Regions from separate parts of the Paenibacillus sp. NPDC056933 genome, predicted to be linked through region 3. Evidence: riboswitches for the same ligand, from Rfam matches in the RefSeq annotation. Region 3 holds a riboswitch; each other region holds the start of a gene.

Region 1 (2,206 bases), on a different contig from region 3:
CAGCACTTTCTTGAGCCACAAAATCTCACTGCGCAGCCCGATGATCTCATTCAAATGAGACTTTTTGGTGTGCATCAGGATATCTTCCTCAAGCTTCTCAATCCGTGCTTCAATCCGGTCACCGACTGTGAAATAATTATCAACAATCAAGTCCACGAGGAGGTACAGCAGCCGATCCGGGGTGCTGATTTCCTGTTCCCATAGTATCGGTTTCAATGTCCGTAATTCACTGACTTTCTGTTTCGTAACACTGATAATAAAATGTCTTCCAAGGAACAGGTTGACGGCACGCAAAAAAATCTCTTCATCATCGAAACGAATGCTATTAATGACAATAAAATAATGGCTCTCATAAATTTCAATCTTCGGACGTTGTTCTTCGTCACTCAAGCAGTCTTCCACTGCCAGATCATGCATTAAGAACAGCGGTTGAAGTACCGCCAAATCGTCTACATCCGCATCAATCCAGTAAAATCCCTCCGCTGGTGGAGTCAGCGCCTGCTGAATGTCGTCCACCGGGATAAATACACCGTTGTTTACCAACCGGATTTTCATTGTTTATCTACTCCTTCTGCACCCGCCAAGCTGGCGGATTTTTATCAATTTGGGCGCAAAAAAGAAGAGATCAGCCGGTCGGCAGCGGAGCCTGGAGATCAGGACTGCGTTCGCTCTATATACAAACGGAAGTAACGTCCCGCTGCCGGCATGCTGATGTCAATTCTCTATGCAGTTTGTAGGAACTCGGCTGCCAGTCGGGCCTCGGGTCGCCATCCATTGAATATGTCACCTCTCACATAAGGGTTTATAACACTTGTTTAGTATACCGCTGGTACAGGGTGCTTTCAAGCGCAAAAATGTGTCGATTTCGCGCCCTGGAGCAGTGTATGACAACGGAAGTTGATCGGTTCCGGGTCCAGAGGTGAAGACTATGAACTGCATCTTGACGTGAGTGGATTAATGTTTTAAAGTAGACGGTGAACCATTTTAAATTACAATTGAATACAGCGAAATCTTATCAAGAGTAGGTGGAGGGACTGGCCCGATGAAACCCGGCAACCGGCGGTATATCCGTACGGTGCTAATTCTTGCAGCGACCAAGTGTCCATGTGGCACTGTTGTAACTGAGAGATGAGAGAGGCGCATATCTATTTACATATGACCTTTCTCGGAATCCGAGGAAGGTCTTTGTTTTATATGCCCCGACTTCTCAGCAGTGATTTTCGCTACGGAACTTGAGCTTGTCACTTGATGTAATGGCATCCAGCGCCTGAAGGCAAGCTCATGGCAGCCCATGCTGCATCTATCTATGCACAAGGAGGAGTTTGAACAACATGCCGATCAAAATACCAGACACCCTGCCAGCCAAGGAAGTGCTCGCAGGAGAAAACATCTTTGTCATGGACGAAACATCTGCTTATAAGCAAGATATTCGTCCGCTCCGTATCGCTATATTAAACCTGATGCCTACAAAGGAAACGACAGAAACGCAATTGCTTCGTCTAGTCGGAAACACACCCATTCAGGTGGACATCGTTCTGGTGCATCCGAAATCTCATACATCCAAGAATACATCACAGGAATATTTGGACCTGTTCTACAAAACCTTTGACGAGATTGAACATCGCCGTTTTGACGGCATGATCATTACAGGTGCTCCTGTAGAGCAAATGGACTTCGAAGACGTGAACTATTGGAAGGAGATCCAGGAGATCTTCGAATGGACCAAAACCAATGTAACTTCGACCATGCATATCTGTTGGGCTTCCCAAGCGGGTTTATACCATCATTTTGGTGTTCCGAAAGTTCCACTGGATGAGAAATGCTTTGGCGTATTCTCACATACGATCAACAAATCCAATGTGCAGTTACTGCGCGGATTCGATGAAGTATTTAACGTTCCGCATTCTCGTCACACGGAAGTGCGCCGTGAAGATATTGAAAAGAATGATAACCTCGAAATTTTGGTTGAATCCGAGGAGGCTGGCATTTTTCTGGTCGCCACCAAAGACGGCAAGCAGATTTTTGTAACCGGACATGCCGAGTATGATCCGCTTTCATTGAAATGGGAATATGACCGGGATGCAGCCAAGGGAATGAATGTGGCTCTTCCTAAACATTATTTTCCGAATGATGACCCTTCCCGTGTCCCTCCGGCAACTTGGCGGGCACATGCAAACTTATTATTCTCTAATTGGCTCAATTACTA
Region 2 (2,206 bases), on a different contig from region 3:
AAGATGGCGAAATCCACTCCGGTTTTGCGAACCGTTCTGGACAAAATCGCCTCATATGTTTTATCGCCAAGGAAGGATATTTTTACAAGCTTAGAAGATCCGTCCGTCTGCAATGAAACACCTGCACTCGCCAGAGCGGTCTCTTCCAATGCAATTCCCACCTCATGGTCACGCATCATAAAGTCACGTGTAATTGCATGCTGCGGCTTGAGGAATACTTCCGTCACCGGCCCTTGCTCCACGATGCCTCCTTGATGGATAACCGCCACCTGATCACAGATATTCTGGATCACGTGCATCTCATGGGTGATTAGAACAATCGTGAGGTTATACTTTTCATTGATATCCAGCAATAACTTCAGAATCGAATCCGTTGTCTGGGGATCAAGTGCCGATGTGGCCTCATCACACAGCAACACGTTCGGATCACTCGCGAGTGCTCTCGCAATACCCACCCTTTGCTTCTGTCCGCCTGACAGTTGGGCTGGATATTTATTGCTGTGGTCCTCCAGTCCAACCAATGCGAGCATTTCCTTCACTTTGCGATCTATTGCAGCCTTGGGTGTATTGACCAGTTTTAAAGGAAAAGCGACATTGTCGTACACCGTAGCCGAAGATAACAAGTTAAAATGCTGAAAGATCATGCCGATCTTGCGCCGTTGTTGTTGTAAATCGGTCTTGCCCAGACGGGTTAAATTGATCCCATCAACCCAAACCTCGCCTGCCGTCGGTCTTTCGAGCAAATTGATACAACGGATCAATGTGCTCTTGCCTGCACCCGAATGACCGATAACTCCGAATATTTCACCTTTGCCGATATTCAAATTTAGGTCCGACAAGGCCGTCGTACTTTTAGCACCTTTACCGTACGTCTTGGTTAAACCTTTTAATTCAATCAAAATTACTGCTCCTTCCCACTACCTACATGTATCTTTACCCGAATGAAAGGAAAACTCCCCTTGGTCGTACAAAAAAAGAGCCCCTTTTGCAGAAACAAAAAGGGCTCTTCACGTGAAAGATTATACCTTCTCATCTGCCAAAATCGTGCCTTGCACCATTTTGTAGGAATTAGCACCTAACATCTATAAAGTATGACACAGCTGTCATGCAGTTATAAATCGGTTGCCGGGCTTCATCGGGCCTGTCCCTCCGCCGCTCTCGATAAGAAATATTTAATTTATAAGTTCAGTAGTTATAATGTTAATGTCATAAATGTTAATTCCATCTAACTGTCGATCAGGAACTCAGTATAATCCAAGTATTCCGATTTGTCAAAGGCAAATATTGCAATCCAATCACCTCGCAGGGTGATTCATTCCCTGCTTATGCCACTTCTCGTTGATGTAGCCATACGCTGCTTTTAATGTCTTACATACCATATCTACACCCTGGCGGAGTTCCAAAAGATGCTGATCCAGGTCTTCCAGCTTCACTTTCCCTTGCAAAGTCTGGTGCAGCTGCCACAGATCATCCTGCATTTCGGAGTTCATGTAATGAATCTCCATGTTTCGTCGTTTGCGCAATTTGCTCATCGGCTCACGGTAGGAGTCTTTGATCCGGATCAGCTCGTTGGCAAGATCATGATGCAGCTTGTCATAGCCAAACTGTCTTAATACGGTGAAATAAGAAAAATGAATTTTAACACTGGTTGTATTCAGCTCAAATATTTCATTCAACACCGTACCTAACTTATCCAGAATGGCAAAACATCGGATGAAACCATCCTTGTAAAAGTAAACGTAACGAGCATACTCCGCTTTTTCGGGTATTGTCATATCATCCGTAGAGCCCGCTTTGACTTTTTGACGAAAATGGGAAGCAGCAAAACAGCTTTGCTCCAGTTCATCCAACGAGGAGATGAGTCCCTGGGTCCACACATACAGTTTACGAAAATCATGGGCAGGATCATGGTCCACATGCATTTGTCGCTGAAATAGCTCAAGTGTAGCCGCCATCGCCTCCATTGCTTCTTTGAGGATCCCTTCGTTTTGACGCGGTAATTCACCCAGCAACGTTCGCAGCATATATAGCCTCCTCTATCCACTCTGCAGATCATCAAAATAATAATAATTTATAATATTAAACAAAATCGGAATCAGAGTAAACGTATGACCGCTGCTTACATTAGGTTGCCCTGACACGCCTGACATCAAACAAAGTTCACCTGTCCAATGATGTACATCATCGGATGGTGAACTTCACTGGA
Region 3 (2,206 bases):
AATCGGTACTGCCGGGTACAGCGGCGTCCGGTAGACCAGCTCCTCAACCGCATGCCCTTCCCGAAGATACTGTCTGCGAAACATATACTGCGAAGCACTGATGCTCATCCATACGGCAACAACGGCAAGGCCAGAGATGGAGACCAGCGTAATATACACGGTACCTGGTGCAATGATGCTCGAGAGCAAAGCCAAAGCGCCACCAACCATGCTGATCAGGAGGGCATTCAGCGGTACACCGCGTTTCGTCAATTTGGCAAACCATGGAGAGATCGTCTTTTTATCTGCCAGAGACCACAGCATCCGCGAAGAAGCATATAGGCCCGAGTTGGCAGCAGAGAGAATCGCCGTCAGAATAACAAAGTTCATAATATCTGCTGCATACGGAACACCAATTCGCTCCATTACAGCTACAAATGGACTTTCGAGAACACTAGCATCCGACATGGGTAATAGCGCAGAGAGAATAACAATGGTTCCGATAAAAAAGATAATTAAGCGCCATAACGTGGTATGGATCGCTTTCGGAATCGTCTTTTCCGGATTCTCCGTCTCCCCGGCAGCAATTCCGATTAATTCTGTGCCCGAGAACGCAAAGTTTACGGCAAGCATCGTCATCAGTATCGCAGAAGCGCCATTCGGGAACCAGCCTGACGCTGTAATATTGGATAGAAAAGGGGCGGTTTCCGAGTCTGCCATTGGAATAATACCGAACATGGCTGCCGCACCGAGAATAATAAAGACCAAAATCGTAAGTACTTTAACCGAAGAGAACCAGAATTCCGATTCTGCAAAAAATTTGACCGTCAGCGCGTTGAACAGGAAGATCATGAGCGCAAAGAGCGCACTCCAGATCCATACATTCACGGAAGGAAACCAGCGTTGCATCAGCAGTCCCGCTGCTGTAAATTCGGAACCGAGGGCAACCGTCCAGGTTAGCCAATACAACCAGGCTACAGTGTATCCTGTTGCCGGCCCAATGTATTTTGCCGCATAGCTATGAAATGCCCCAGTCTCCGGCATATGAACGGACAGTTCACCTAAACAAAGCATAACCAGATAAACGACAATCGCTCCTATCAGGTAAGACAGAATAGTCCCGATCGGCCCTGCCTGCTGAATGGTATAACCTGAGCTAAGAAATAAACCTGTACCAATAACTCCTCCAAGTGAGAGCATGACTACATGCCGTGCCTGCATTTTGCGCTGAAAATGCCCTGTATCTTTGTTGTTATCCATGCCTGCTCCCCTACTTCTTCATCCAGAACAACAAAAAGACCCACCCTTCCCGAAGAGTGCGCCATAACTGACAAATAAAGACAAACGCTCCTATCTATCAGGCTGTTCACCCGCTGGAATTAGCACAGTATCCTTCAGATCTGTTGCTGAGGCTTCTAAGGGCCAGTCCCTCCACCTCTCTGGATAAGAAAATGATTTTTTATAAATATAGCGATCTATCATGGTTGTGTCAACAATTAAATATCATCATCCATTTGTGGATAAAGGAATATCTCCACCCTCATCTTTAATCCGTCGATGATCCATAATCTGTGATTTTCATTTTCACATCATAGGTCACGGGAATCTGACTAAAGGTTTCATCCCAATTTTTTTTGACCTTTTTCCATACTTTCGGGTATTTGATCCGCAACTGCTCTCCAAATCCGGCCACTTCCACCCGATAGGTGTGCTGCATTTTGTTCATAACCTGCTGCATTTGTTCTTTGGCTGCACTAGCGAACTGAGCCTCCAATTCATCAATGTACTCTTCCGTCGCAGGAATTTCCGGAGAACTCCAATCTTCCATGAGTTGACCTTCTGATTCAACTTTTACATGAAAAGAAATGTCATCTCCGTGGACTTTTGGCACAATTTTGCTCTTAGTAGACTTGATTTCATAGACTATCGTATGTCCCTTTTTCGGTGCATACGATTTTAAGGCCCCTCCCTTAGCCTCCCCAGTGATCCAGGACAATCCTTGAAGGTCCACCTGATTTAAGGTGCCGATCCACTTTTTCGTTTTCCCTTTATAGACGCCTGCGCCTGAGAATTTATGCTCCCCATCAGCAGTAAGGACATTTTGCAGCAAAAAGCTTGATCCTGACTGCATTTTGCCATCAAGTTTCGCGAGGGATACAGGAGGAAGAATTTTATTGGTACGATATGCATTATTCACCAACCCCCTCAAATAAAAGACTGGGATTTC

The links. Region 3 has a riboswitch for S-adenosylmethionine ahead of mmuP (S-methylmethionine permease). Riboswitches for the same ligand answer to the same signal wherever they lie in the genome.
Region 1: linked by a shared signal. The riboswitch ahead of metA (homoserine O-acetyltransferase MetA) and the one ahead of mmuP (S-methylmethionine permease) in region 3 are both predicted to bind S-adenosylmethionine.
Region 2: linked by a shared signal. The riboswitch ahead of ACFTRD_RS27650 (methionine ABC transporter ATP-binding protein) and the one ahead of mmuP (S-methylmethionine permease) in region 3 are both predicted to bind S-adenosylmethionine.

The regions. Positions count from the first base shown of each region.
Region 1 covers NZ_JBHUQN010000001.1:1,102,294-1,104,499, forward strand. Annotated here, with positions in the region: gene corA (magnesium/cobalt transporter CorA) at 1-555, opposite strand, end outside; SAM riboswitch class I at 1,010-1,135, shown strand; gene metA (homoserine O-acetyltransferase MetA) at 1,332-2,206, shown strand, end outside.
Region 2 covers NZ_JBHUQN010000005.1:273,214-275,419, forward strand. Annotated here, with positions in the region: gene ACFTRD_RS27650 (methionine ABC transporter ATP-binding protein) at 1-899, opposite strand, end outside; SAM riboswitch class I at 1,027-1,168, opposite strand; gene ACFTRD_RS27655 (Cthe_2314 family HEPN domain-containing protein) at 1,296-2,024, opposite strand.
Region 3 covers NZ_JBHUQN010000006.1:223,342-225,547, forward strand. Annotated here, with positions in the region: gene mmuP (S-methylmethionine permease) at 1-1,239, opposite strand, end outside; SAM riboswitch class I at 1,327-1,429, opposite strand; gene ACFTRD_RS29095 (Ger(x)C family spore germination protein) at 1,526-2,206, opposite strand, start outside.